DNA from 2 places in the Nonomuraea sp. NPDC050451 genome. Region 2 is predicted to be linked to the other one. Evidence: riboswitches for the same ligand, from Rfam matches in the RefSeq annotation. Region 2 holds a riboswitch; the other holds the start of a gene.
What was found. A riboswitch is a leader RNA that binds a small molecule or an ion and turns the genes downstream of it on or off. The one in region 2 is predicted to bind cobalamin.

Region 1: linked by a shared signal. The riboswitch ahead of ACIBI9_RS06350 (ribonucleoside-diphosphate reductase subunit alpha) and the one ahead of cobN (cobaltochelatase subunit CobN) in region 2 are both predicted to bind cobalamin.

The regions. Positions count from the first base shown of each region.
Region 1 covers NZ_JBITHZ010000002.1:64,812-71,316, reverse strand. The annotation lists gene ACIBI9_RS06380 (ATP-binding cassette domain-containing protein) at 1-123, shown strand, start outside; gene ACIBI9_RS06375 (ABC transporter permease) at 113-853, shown strand; gene ACIBI9_RS06370 (hypothetical protein) at 934-1,209, shown strand; gene glmS (glutamine--fructose-6-phosphate transaminase (isomerizing)) at 1,223-3,043, shown strand; gene ACIBI9_RS06360 (SAM-dependent methyltransferase) at 3,102-3,887, shown strand; gene ACIBI9_RS06355 (Bug family tripartite tricarboxylate transporter substrate binding protein) at 3,964-4,911, shown strand; cobalamin riboswitch at 4,916-5,113, shown strand; gene ACIBI9_RS06350 (ribonucleoside-diphosphate reductase subunit alpha) at 5,238-6,505, shown strand, end outside.
Region 2 covers NZ_JBITHZ010000010.1:125,193-131,697, forward strand. The annotation lists gene cobN (cobaltochelatase subunit CobN) at 1-3,095, opposite strand, end outside; cobalamin riboswitch at 3,149-3,274, opposite strand; gene cobG (precorrin-3B synthase) at 3,345-4,547, shown strand; gene ACIBI9_RS29280 (precorrin-8X methylmutase) at 4,544-5,164, shown strand; gene cobJ (precorrin-3B C(17)-methyltransferase) at 5,170-6,505, shown strand, end outside.

The sequences.
Region 1 (6,505 bases), on a different contig from region 2:
ACCGCCACCCTGGCCGCCCTGCTACGCGACCTCGACCGCCCGGTCCGCGGCATCGACATCCGCCAGCCGTCGCTCGACGACCTCTACAAAGGTCTCAGTAAGGAGACCGCAGATGCCTCGTGAGACGTTGCACCGCATCGCCGTGCTGGCCGCGCACAACGTGCTCCTGCGTCGGCGTGACCCGGCCCACCTGGTCAGCTACCTGGTCATGCCCATGGTCCTCATGCTCGTCTTCAAGTCGATGCTGGGCGAGCCCGCCCAGGTCGTGACGGGCCTGCTGGTCATGTTCTCGGTCCTGTCGATGGCCGACGTCGCCACCGCCAGCCTCGCCGAGCGCACCTGGCACACCTGGGACCGGCTCAAGGCCACCAGGGCCCGCGTCCCGGAAATCATGATCGGCAAGGCCCTGCCGGTGCTGGCCGTGCTGGTCCTCCAGCAGGTCGTGCTGCTCGCGTACGGGGTGGTCGCGGTAGGGCTGCGGCCGGCCGGGACGGTGTGGCCGCTGGCCCTGGCCGTGGCGGCGTGGTGTTTCGCGCTGCTCGGGGTGGGCACGGCCCTGGCCGGGGTGGTGCGCAGCCAGGGGGAGCTCAGCACGCTCTGCAACATCGCGGCGCTGTCGGTCAGCGCGCTGGGCGGTGCGCTGGTGCCGTACGCGATGATGCCCGCCTGGGCGCAGGCGATCGCGCCGATCTCGCCCGGCTACTGGGCGACCACCATGCTCCAGGCCGCCGTCAGGGGTGACGTCGCGGGCACGGCCCGCCCGGCGGCCGTCCTCGTCGGGCTCGGTCTCGCCGCCGGAGCCTTCGCCTGGTGGCGCTTCGGCAAGGGCTGGGGCCGCGGCAGCATGCTCTAGACAGGCGTTCGAGTTAAATCCTGCCCGATTTCGGGCAGGATGTTGAAGTGTCTCGTTCCAGATGCGTAGTGTCCTCGTCTGTGTCCCCGGCACGACATCCCTACGAAGACCTCATCGTCCACCTCACGGAGACCACCCCACTGGGCCCGGGTGAGGCGGCGAAGGTGGTCGCCGACGTGCTGTCGTACTTCTCCGAGTCCGTCGAGGAGTACGTCCGCCGCCGGCACGCCGAGCTGAAAACGGTCGGCCACACCAACGACGAGATCTTCCCCAGGATCGCCGCCGAATTACGCGGTCGACGGGTCGCGGCACCGGAGCTGTCCCTGCGGCAGCTGCGCAGGATCGTCTACGGATGAAGAGGAGACCTCGATGTGCGGAATCGTGGCCTATGTCGGCCCACGGGACGCGGCGCCCATCCTGCTGGAGGGCCTGCAGCGTTTGGAGTACCGGGGGTACGACTCGGCCGGGGTCGTGGTGTCCAACCGGGGGCTCAAGCTACGCAAGGTCAAAGGCCGCGTCGCGGACCTGGCCAAGGTCGTGCCGGCCAGGTTCAAGGGCACCCTGGGCATCGGTCACACCCGCTGGGCCACGCACGGCGTGCCGAGTGACGAGAACGCCCATCCCCACCTGTCCGCCGACGAGCGCATCGCGGTCGTGCACAACGGCATCATCGAGAACGCCGGCGAGCTGCGCGCGAAGCTGGAGGCCGACGGGGTGGTGTTCGCCTCCGAGACGGACACCGAGGTGCTCGCGCATATGATCGCCCGCGCCGCCGACGAGAACGACTCCCTGGAGGAGGCGGTCAGGAAGACGCTCAAGAGCATCGTCGGCACGTACGGCATCGCGGTCATCGACCGCGAGCGGCCCGGCGAGGTGGTCGTGGCGCGCAACGGCAGCCCGATCGTGCTCGGCATCGGCGAGAAGGAGATGTTCGCCGCGTCCGACGTGGCCGCGCTCGTCCGCTACACGCGCCAGGTCGTGCACCTGGAGGACGGCGAGCTGGCCGTGCTCAAGGCCGACGGCTTCCACACCTTCGCCAGCGACGCCCGCGAGACCGCCAAGGAGCCGCTGACCGTCGACTGGGACGCCGGCCACTACGACACCGGCGGCTACGAGCACTACCTGCTCAAGGAGATCTCCGAGCAGCCCGAGACGATCACCCGTACGATGAGCGGCCGGCTCGACGAGCGCTTCCACGTGGCCCACCTGGGCGGGCTCAACATGGACGCCCGCGAGACGCGCGGCTTCCGCCGGGTGAAGATCATCGGCTGCGGGTCCGCGTACTACTCGGGGCAGATCGGGGCGCAGCTCATCGAGGAGCTGGCCCGCATCCCGTCCGACGCCGAGCCCGCCAGCGAGTTCCGTTACCGCAACCCGGTCGTCGACCCCGACACGCTCTACGTCGCCATCAGCCAGTCGGGCGAGACGTACGACACGCTCGCCGCCGTGCAGGAGCTCAAGCGCAAGGGCGGCCGCGTCATCGGCATCGTCAACGCGGTCGGCAGCGCCATCGCCCGCGAGGTGGACGGCGGCATCTACCTGCACGCCGGTCCCGAGGTATCGGTGGCCTCGACCAAGGCGTTCACCTCGACGTCGCTGGCGTTCGCGCTGCTCGCGCTGCACCTGGGCCGGGTGCGCGACCTGTCGCCCGCCGACGGGCGGCGCATCGTGGAGGGCCTGCGCAGGCTGCCGGGGCAGATCGAGGAGATCCTCACCCAGAGCGACAAGATCGCCGAGCTGGCGCAGAAGTACGCCAAGCACCCGAGCATGATGTTCGTGGGCCGCGTGCGCGGCTACCCGGTGGCCAGGGAGGGCGCGCAGAAGCTCAAGGAGATCTCGTACGTGCACGCCGAGGCGTACCCGGCCAGCGAGCTGAAGCACGGGCCGCTCGCGCTGATCGGCCCGGACATGCCTACGGTCGCCATCGTCCCCGACGACGAGCTGCTCGACAAGAACCTCACCACGCTGGGCGAGATCCGCGCCCGCGGCGGGCAGGTGCTCATGGTCGGCCACCGCGAGCCCGACGCCAAGCTGGCCGACGACGTGATCGTGATCCCCAAGAACGAGATCGAGCTGGACCCGATCCTGCTCACGATCCCGCTTCAGCTGCTCGCGTACTACGCTGCGGTGGCGCTCGGCCGGGATGTGGACAAGCCTCGCAATCTCGCGAAGAGCGTCACGGTTGAATAAACAGGCTAATTTGGCCTCAAACCTCGTTATCTTGCTGCGGACGACATAAATTCGATACGTGCGGCAGTTCGACGCTGAGAGGCCCAATCTCGCACGCATGTACGATTACATGCTCGGCGGGAAGGACAACTTCGCGGTCGACCGCCAGGCCATCGAGCAGCTCGCCGAGCTGATCCCGGAGGCGGTCCCGCTGGCCCGCGCAAACCGGGCCTTCCTGCAGCGTGCCGTGCGCTATGTGGCCGCCGCCGGGGTACGGCAGTTCCTCGACCTGGGCAGCGGGCTGCCGACCCAGGGCAGCGCGCACGAGGTCGCGCCCGAGGCCCGGGTCGTCTACATAGATCACGATCCGGTCGTCGCCGCACACGCCACGGCCCTGCTCGGTCGTTCAGGGCCCGGACGCTCGGGCAGGGCCGCGCTCATGGAGGCGGACCTCCTGGACCCCGACACGGTGCTGGCGCGGGCGGGCGGATTCCTGGACCTGCGCGAGCCGGTCGGGGTGCTGCTCGTGTCGATCCTGCACTTCCTGCGGGATTCGGCGCGGCCGCAGCAGGCGGTGGCCGCCCTGCGCGAGCGGCTGGCGCCGGGCAGCTACCTGGTGATCACCCACGCCACCTCGATGGGCCGCCTGGAGGACGGGCAGCGCTACCGGGGCGCCTCCTCGGACGATCCGGGCGGCGGCACCGACCGCACGCCCGCCGAGATCCGCGCCTTCTTCGGCGACTTCCCGCTGGAGCCGCCGGGCCTGGTGCAGGCCGTCGACTGGCGTCCAGACCGGCCCAAGCTGGTGGGGGACTGGTCGCTGCCGTCGTCCCTGATGGCCGGGGTCGGCAAGAAGCCACTTTGAGAAGTATGTGTATCTCTGCGCATTGTGTCGATAACTTAGAGTAAGCGATGGCTCGCGAAGCTCGGGGGAGAGGCACATGCGCCGTCGGCGGTTCTTCGCATGGGGGCTGGGCCTGGCCGCGTGCGCGGCCGGCTGCGGGACGGAGCGCTTCGCAGGGAGCGCGGCGGGCGTGCGCACTCGGTTCTCGATCAATCCTCAGGGGCGCCGCTGGGCGCGCGTCGGGCAGGCGTTCGCGGGCGCGGCCCGGGCGGCCGGATACGAGACCAGCGGGGGCACCAGGATCATGCTGACCGGCCTGCCCGCACTGGCCGCCGCCGAGCTCAACAACGGCCAGACCCTCCTCGACACCACGACGCCTCTGTCCAGGCTCAGCGGCGAGGTCGAGGTCGTGGTCGTGCCCATCCCGTCACCGTTCGGGGACTTCGAGGCCTTCGGCGCGCACCTGCTCGCCCGTCCCGGCCAGACGCAGCTGGCGGGCGGGCCCCAGGGCGAGCCCGACCACCTGCTGTTCGGCCTGATCGCCAGGGGGCTCGGCGCCGACACCCGCCAGCTCGACTACACCGGCTACCCCAGCAGCCAGGAGGCCGTCACCGCGCTGCTGTCCGGCAAGGCCGCGGCGGCCACGGGCCCGCTGGCCGACTGGCGCGCGAGCATCAAGGCCGGCCGGGCCAAGGCGCTCGCGGTGTCCTCGGCCAGGCGGATGCCCGGCCTCGACGTGCCGACGCTGCTGGAGTCCGGCGTACGGGTCGACTTCGTGGACTGGGCGGCGGCCTTCGGGCCCGAACGCATGCCGGACGAGAGCCGCGAATCGGCCATCCGCATGTGCGAGGACGTGACCGGCTCGGCCGACTGGGAGGAGGCCTGCCGGTCCGCGGGCTGGATCTCGATCCCGCTCAGCGGCGCCGACTTCAAGCAGTGGCTGGGCTCCGAGGTCGAGCGCACCCGCGCCGTCCTGCGGGATCTCGGTCTGCTCGACACCACCAAGGCCACAACATGCTGGGGTAGTTGCGGGAACGGCCACTAGATGTAGGATCCTGCTCGTCGCTGGTTCGCCTCTCCGGAGGCGGAGCAAAAGGGAACCCGGTGTGATTCCGGGGCTGCCCCGCAGCGGTGAGCGGGAACGACCGCCGTCAAGTGCACTGGAGCGATCTGGGAAGCGACGGCCAGTAGGAGCGATTTGCGTGCGCCCGCGAGCCCGAAGACCTGCCAGCGGTGTGCCCGGGCCGCCCGCCCGGCACGAAGTGACCATGGCCTCGCGGGAGGGCCGGGGAGCGAAACGGCCTGGGGATGATCCGTGCCGCCGTGCTCTCGCGCGCCCTCACGGGGGACGAGCTCGCGAGGAGAGAGCACGTGACGCAGATCATCGAGGTCGACCGCCGTCTGGCCATCGAGGAGGCCGCCGCCCGGGTCATCGCCGACCCGGCCAACTCCCGGGTCGCCGCCCGCCTCCTGGCCGAGGAGATCGCCGACGAGGCCGCCGCGCACGGGGTGCGGACGTTCTCCGAGTCCATCGCCGCCACCCACGCGGCCGGGCTGATCCAGGACGGGCTGGCGGAGTTCGTGGCCGCGCACGCCGCCGAGCTGGACGCGCTGGTCTCCGCGGAGGCGGACGACCGGTTCGAGTATTTCGGGTTGCGCACCGTCTACGACCGCTACCTGCTGCGCCACCCCGAGACGCGGGCGGTGCTGGAGCGCCCGCAGCACTTCTTCCTCCGCGTGGCCTGCGGGCTGTCGGAGTCGGTCGCCGAGGCCGCCGAGCTCTACGCGCTCATGTCCACGCTGTCGTACCTGCCCAGCTCGCCCACGCTGTTCAACTCGGGCGCGCGCCGCCCGCAGCTGTCGTCGTGCTTCCTGCTCGACTCGCCGCGCGACGAGCTGGAGGCGATCTACGACCGGTACGGGCAGGTGGCGCGGCTGTCGAAGTACGCCGGAGGCATCGGCGTCTCCTGGACCCGGGTGCGCTCGCGCGGCTCCCTGATCCGGGGCACGAACGGCCACTCCAACGGCATCGTCCCGTGGCTGCGCACGCTCGACTCGTCCGTCGCGGCCGTCAACCAGGGCGGGCGGCGCAAGGGCGCGGCCTGCGTCTACCTGGAGACCTGGCACGCCGACATCGAGGAGTTCCTGGAGCTGCGCGACAACACCGGCGAGGACGCCCGCCGCACCCACAACCTGAACCTGGCGAACTGGGTGCCCGACGAGTTCATGCGCCGGGTGGAGGCGGACGAGGTCTGGTCGCTGTTCGACCCGAAGGAGGTGCCCGACCTCACCGACCTGTACGGCGACGCCTTCACGCAGGCGTACCGCGCGTACGAGGCCGCCGGGCGACATGTCCGGCAGATCCCGGCCAGGACCCTGTACGGCCGGATGATGCGCACGCTCGCCCAGACCGGGAACGGCTGGATGACGTTCAAGGACGCCGCCAACCGCACCTCCAACCAGACCGGCCGCCCCGGGAACGTCATCCACCTGTCGAACCTGTGCACCGAGATCCTGGAGGTCACCAGCGACGCCGAGACCGCGGTCTGCAACCTCGGCTCGATCAACCTGGCCGCCTGCCTTCTCGACGGCGGCGTGGACTGGGACCGGCTGCGCACCACCGTGCGCACGGCCGTCCG
Region 2 (6,505 bases):
TCGTGCTCGCGGGTGTCGACGTTCTTGGCGGCCACCGCGATCCTGCGGTAGGCGTCCTCCATCTGCGGGCGGGCCGCCACGCCGTCGAGGTCGCGGCCGTAGGCGAAGCCGCCCCACACCGCGTACACCTCGGCCAGGTCGGCGTCGTCGCGCCAGTTGCGGCTGTCGATCAGGGGCAGCAACCCGGCCCCGTACGCGCCCGGCGCCGACCCGAAGACACGCATGGTCGCCTGGCGCTCGTCGCCCCCGGTCGCGGCGACGTGGGCGCGCACGTAGTTGTCCTCGTGCGGCTCGTCCAGCCCGGCGGCCAGCCGTACGGCGTCGTCGAGCATGGCCACCACGTGCGGGAACGCGTCGCGGAAGAAACCGCTGATGCGCACCGTCACGTCGATCCTGGGACGGCCCAGCTCGGCGAGGGGGATCGGCTCCAGGGACGTGACGCGGCGCGAGGCCTCGTCCCATTCGGGGCGGATGCCGAGCAGGGCCAGCACCTCGGCCACGTCGTCGCCCGCCGTGCGCATGGCGCTGGTGCCCCAGACCGACAGCCCCACCGAACGCGGCCACTCGCCGGTGTCCGCCCGGTAGCGCTCCAGCAGCGACTCGGCCATCGCCTGGCCGGTCTCCCAGGCGAGCCGGCTCGGGACCGCGCGGGGATCGACGGAGTAGAAGTTACGGCCGGTCGGCAGCACGTTGACCAGGCCACGCAGCGGCGAGCCGCTCGGCCCGGCGGGAACGTAGCCGCCGTCCAGGGCGTGCAGGACGTGGTCGAGCTCGTCGGTGGTGCGGGCCAGGCGCGGCACCACCTCGGTGGCGGCGAAGACGAGGACCCGCGTCACCAGGTCGCGCCGCTCGTCCGGCAGCCCGCGCGTGACCTCCCGCGTGACCTCCGCTGGCGCGTCCGGCGCCCAGCCGCGTTCCTCCATGGCCTCCACCAGCGCCCGGGCGGTCGCCTCGGCCCGGTCCACGCTGCCGAGCCCCGCCGTGCCGTCCTCGGCCAGGCCGAGCGCCTCGCGCAGGCCGGGCAGCGTCTCGCGGCCCGACCACATCTGCCGGGCGCGCAGCATCGCCAGGACCAGGTCCACGCGCACCTGCCCGGCCGGCGCCTGCCCGAGCACGTGCAGGCCGTCGCGGATCTGCGCGTCCTTGACCTCGCACAGCCAGCCGTCCACGTGCAGGATGAAGTCGTCGAACTCGCTGTCGTGCGGCCGGTCCGCCAGCCCCAGGTCGTGGTCGAGCCGGGCGGCCTGGATGAGCGTCCAGATCTGCGCCCGGATGGCGGGCAGCTTGGCCGGGTCCATGGCCGCGATCGTGGCGTGCTCGTCCAGCAGCTGCTCCAGCCGGGCGATGTCGCCGTACGTCTCCGCCCGCGCCATCGGCGGCACCAGATGGTCCACCAGCACGGCGTGCGCCCGCCGCTTGGCCTGTGTGCCCTCGCCCGGGTCGTTCACCAGGAACGGGTAGACCAGCGGCAGGTCGCCGATGGCCGCGTCGGTGCCGCACGCGGCGGACATGCCGGCCGACTTGCCCGGCAGCCACTCCAGGTTGCCGTGCTTGCCCACGTGCACCATCGCATGGGCGCCGAACTCGGCAGACAGCCAGCGGTAGGCGGCCAGGTAGTGATGGCTGGGCGGCAGGTCGGGATCGTGGTAGATGGCGATCGGGTTCTCCCCGAAGCCGCGCGGCGGCTGCACCATCACCACCAGGTTCCCGGCCCGCAGCGCCGCCAGCACGATGTCTCCCTCGTGCACGAACAACTCTCCCGGCGGCGGCCCCCAGTGCCGCTCCATCGCCGCCCGCAGCTCCTCGGGCAGGGTCCGGTACCAGCGCTCATAGGACGCGGCGGAGATGCGTACCGGATTGCCCGCCAGGTGCTCCTCGGTCAGCCAGTCCGGGTCCTGGCCGCCGGCCGCGATCAGCGCGTGGATGAGCGCGTCGCCGTCCTGCTCGGCCACGCCGGGGAAGCCCTCGCCGAGGTCGTAACCCGCCTCGGCGAGCCTGGCCAGCAGCCGGACCGTGCTGGCCGGGGTGTCCAGGCCGACCGCGTTGCCCACCCGGGAGTGCTTGGTCGGGTACGCCGACAGCATCACGACCAGGCGGCGCTCGGCGGGCGGGGTGTGCCGGAGCAGCCCGTGCCGTACCGCGATGCCCGCCACCCGGGCGGCCCGCTCGGGGTCGGCGACGTAGACGGTCAGCCCCTCGGGGTCGATCTCCTTGAACGAGAACGGCACCGTGATGATCCGCCCGTCGAACTCCGGGATGGCCACCTGCGAGGCGGCGTCCAGCGGCGACAGCCCGTCGTCGTTCTCCTCCCACGCCCCCCTGCTGGTGGTCAGGCAGAGCCCCTGCAGGATCGGCACGTCGAGGGCGGCCAGCGCGCCCACGTCCCACGCCTCGTCGTCGCCGCCCGCGCTCGCCGTCGCGGGGCGCGAGCCGCCCGCCGCCAGCACGGTCACCACCAGCGCGTCGGCGGCGCGCAGCGTGTCGAGCAGTTCGGGCTCGGCGGTGCGCAGCGAGGAGCAGAACACCGGCAGCGCCTGCCCGCCCGCCTCCTCGACGGCCGCGCAGAGCGTCTCCACGAACGCCGTGTTGCCCGCCAGGTGATGCGCCCGGTAGTAGAGCACCCCGATCACGGGCCCCTCTCCGGGCCGCGCGTCGCGTTCCAGCAGCCCCCAGGAGGGCGTCTGCTCCGGCGGCGCGAACCCGCGCCCGGTCAGCAGCACCGTGTCCGACAGGAACGCGTGCAGCTCGGCCAGGTTCGGCGGCCCGCCGTGGGCCAGGTAGGCATGGGCCTCGGCGCAGACGCCGCCGCTGACCGTGGACAGCTCCATCAACTCGGCGTCCGGCGCCTGCTCGCCACCCAGCACCACCACCGGACGAGGGCCGGCCAGCAGCGCGTCCAGGCCCTCCTCCCAGGCGCGGCGCCCGCCGAGCAGGCGCACCACGACGACGTCGACGCCCTCCAGCAGGGCGGGCAGGTCCTCGGCCGCCAGCCGGGCCGGGTTGCCCAACCGGTAGGCGGCACCGCTCGCGCGAGCGCTGAGCAGGTCGGTGTCGGAGGTCGAGAGCAGCAGGACGGTACGGCTGTCGCCAGGCACGGCGCAATCCTCCCTCGGGGTCCTCGCCCCGGTCGCGGGTGTCGCGGCGGCCGGAGTCTCCTGGCTCCCGGATCAGCGCTCACCCCGGCCTTCCCACCCGTCGCCGGGCAGTGGCCTGCGGTGGGGTTCGCTCCCCGGTCACAGTGGCGGGACCGCGCCGGATTCGCACCGGCTTCCTCCCTAGCCATCGCCTACAGGGAGCCTACGACAGGAGCGACCCCCGCCAGAAGTGGCGTTACCATCCTGATCGTGTCCATAGCCGACTTTTCCGGACGTTTGCGTCCCGACGCCTGTCCGGGGGCGCTACAGGTGCACGAGGCCGCCGACGGCCCGCTGGCCCGGGTCCGCCTGCCCGGCGGCGCGATCTCACCCGTCCGCCTCCGCGAGCTGGCCGCCTGCGCGGCCGACCTCGGCTCGGACGTGATCGAGCTGACCTCCCGGGCGAACGTCCAGGTGCGCGGCCTGCGCTCACCCGCCGCCTTCGCCGAGCGGATCGCCGCCGCCGGCCTGCTGCCGTCGGAGGCGCACGAGCGCGTACGCAACATCGTGGCCTCGCCGCTCGGCGGTCGCACCGGCCCCGGCCTACTGGACCCGCAGCCCCTGGTGGAGGCGCTGGACCGGGCGCTGTGCTCGCGGCCCCGTCTGGCCGGGCTGCCGGGGCGGTTCCTGTTCGCGGTGGACGAGGGCAGCGGCGACATGCTCGCGCTGGGGGCCGACGTCACGTTCTTCGACGGGCGGCTGCTGCTGGCGGGCGTGGACTTTGGGCTCGCCGTGGGGGCGGACGCGGCGGCCGGACGCATGGTCGCCGCCGCCGAGGCGTTCCTCGACGAACGGCCGGAAGGGGATCGGGGCGCGTGGCGGATCGCGGAGCTGGACAACGGCCCCGCCCGCATCGCCACCCGCCTCCACGTCACCGGCACCCCCGACCGCGCCACAGCCACCCCCCTGTCGCGGCCGACGGCGCCGCGTGCCGGGCGGGTCGGGCAGTGGGACGGGCGGGTGGCGCTGGAGGTCGTGGTGCCGCTGGGACGGCTGTCCGCCGCCCAGGCACGCGCCATCGCCGCAGCGGCCGAAGTGAACGGCCCGGCCGGCACCATTGGCGCGCCCGGTCCGGGCGGCGTGCCCGTCCGGTTCACGCCGTGGCGGACCGTCGTACTCCTCGACCTTCCGCCCACCACCATCGACCGGGCGGCGCGAATGCTGGAGGCGGCCGGGCTGGTGACCGACCCGGCGTCGCCGTGGGCCGGCGTGAGCGCCTGCACCGGCCGTCCGGGCTGCGCCAAGTCCCTGGCCGACGTCCAGGAGGACGCGCGGCGCTGGGTGGCGACCCTGGACGGCCCTCCGGCGACGCCCGTGCATTGGGCCGGTTGCGAGCGGCGCTGCGGGCTGCCGCGCGGCCGGGTCGTCCAGATGGTCGCCACCGGCGACGGATACCAGGAAAGGCATCAGTGAGCGACTACATCCGCGACGGGGCCGAGATCTACCGGCGCTCGTTCGCGACCATCCGTGCCGAGACCGACCTCACCGGGCTGCCGCCCGAGGTCGCGCAGGTGGCGGTGCGGATGATCCACGCCTGCGGCATGACCGACCTCGTGGCCGACCTGGACTGGTCGCCCGCCGTGGTCGTCCGGGCGCGCGAGGCGCTGCGCGGGGGCGCGCCCGTGCTGTGCGACGCGCAGATGGTCGCCTCCGGCGTGACCAGGCGACGGCTACCAGCGGACAACCCCGTGGTGTGCACGCTGGGCGACCCCGGCGTGCCGGGGCTGGCCGAACGGCTCGGCACCACGCGCAGCGCCGCCGCCCTTGAGCTGTGGCGCGACCGCCTCGACGGCGCGGTGGTGGCGATCGGCAACGCGCCGACCGCGCTGTTCCGGCTGCTCGAACTGGTCGCGGAGGGCGCGGGCAGGCCCGCCGCCGTGCTCGGCATCCCGGTGGGGTTCATCGGCGCGGCCGAGTCCAAGCGGGCGCTGGCGGACAGCGACCTGGAATATCTGGTGGTGCACGGCCGCCGCGGCGGCAGTGCGATGACGGCGGCGGCGGTCAACGCCATCGCGAACGAGACGGAGTGATGGCGATGACGGGACGGCTGTACGGGGTCGGGCTCGGTCCCGGGGATCCCGAGCTGGTCACGGTCAAGACGGCCCGGCTGATCGGCGAGGCCGACGTGATCGCCTACCACGCCGCCAGGCACGGCCGCAGCATCGCCCGCTCGATCGCGCTGCCGTACATGAAGGAAGGGCAGATCGAGGAGCTGCTGCTCTACCCGCTGACCACGGAGACCACCGACCACCCCGGCGGCTACCAGGGCGCGCTCGACGACTTCTACGCCGACTGCGCCGAGCGGCTGGCCGCCCACCTGGACGCGGGCCGGACCGTGGTGGTGCTGTCCGAGGGAGACCCGCTGTTCTACGGCTCGTACATGCACATGCACAAGCGGCTCGCCCACCGCTACCCGACCGAGGTGGTGCCCGGCGTCACCTCCGTCAGCGCCGCCTCGGCCGTGCTGGGCCGGCCGCTGGTGGAACGGGACGAGGTCCTGACCGTGCTGCCCGGCACGCTGCCCGCCGAGGTGCTGGCGGACAAGCTGCGCGGCACCGACTCGGCGGCGGTGCTCAAGCTGGGCCGGACGTTCGAGAAGGTCCGCGACGCGCTGGCCGAGGCCGGGCGGCTGGACGACGCCTGGTACGTCGAGCGCGCCACCATGGGAGCCGAACGGGTCGCGCCGCTCAAGGACGTGGACGCCGACGGCGTGCCGTACTTCTCGCTGGCCCTGCTCGCCAGCCCCGCCGAGCGGACCTTCGTCCCCGAACCGCCCGCGGCCGAGGCCCGGGGCGAGGTGGTCGTGGTGGGCCTCGGGCCCGCCGGGCGGCCGTGGCTCACGCCCGAGGCCCAGGAGGCGCTGGCGGCGGCGACCGACCTCGTCGGGTACGGCCCGTACGTGGACCGGGTCGCCCCGAACCCGCGCCAGCGCCGCCACCGCACCGACAACCGGGTCGAGGCCGAGCGCGCCCGGCACGCGCTGGAGCTGGCCCGCGAGGGTGCGCGGGTGGCCGTGGTGTCCTCCGGCGATCCGGGAGTGTTCGCCATGGCCAGCGCGGTGCTGGAGGCGGGGGCGGACTTCCCGGACGTACCGGTGCGGATCGTTCCCGGACTGACCGCCGCCCAGGCCGTGGCCAGCCGGGTGGGCGCGCCGCTGGGCCACGACTACTGCGTGCTGTCGCTGTCGGACCTGCTCAAGCCGTGGGAGGTGGTGGCCGACCGGCTGAGCGCCGCGGCGAAGGCGGACCTGGTGCTCGCGATCTACAACCCGGCTTCGCGCAGCCGTACGTGGCAGGTCGCCGCCGCCCGTGACCTGCTGCTGGAGCACCGCGACGCCGCCACCCCGGTGGTGGTCGGACGCGACGTCGGCG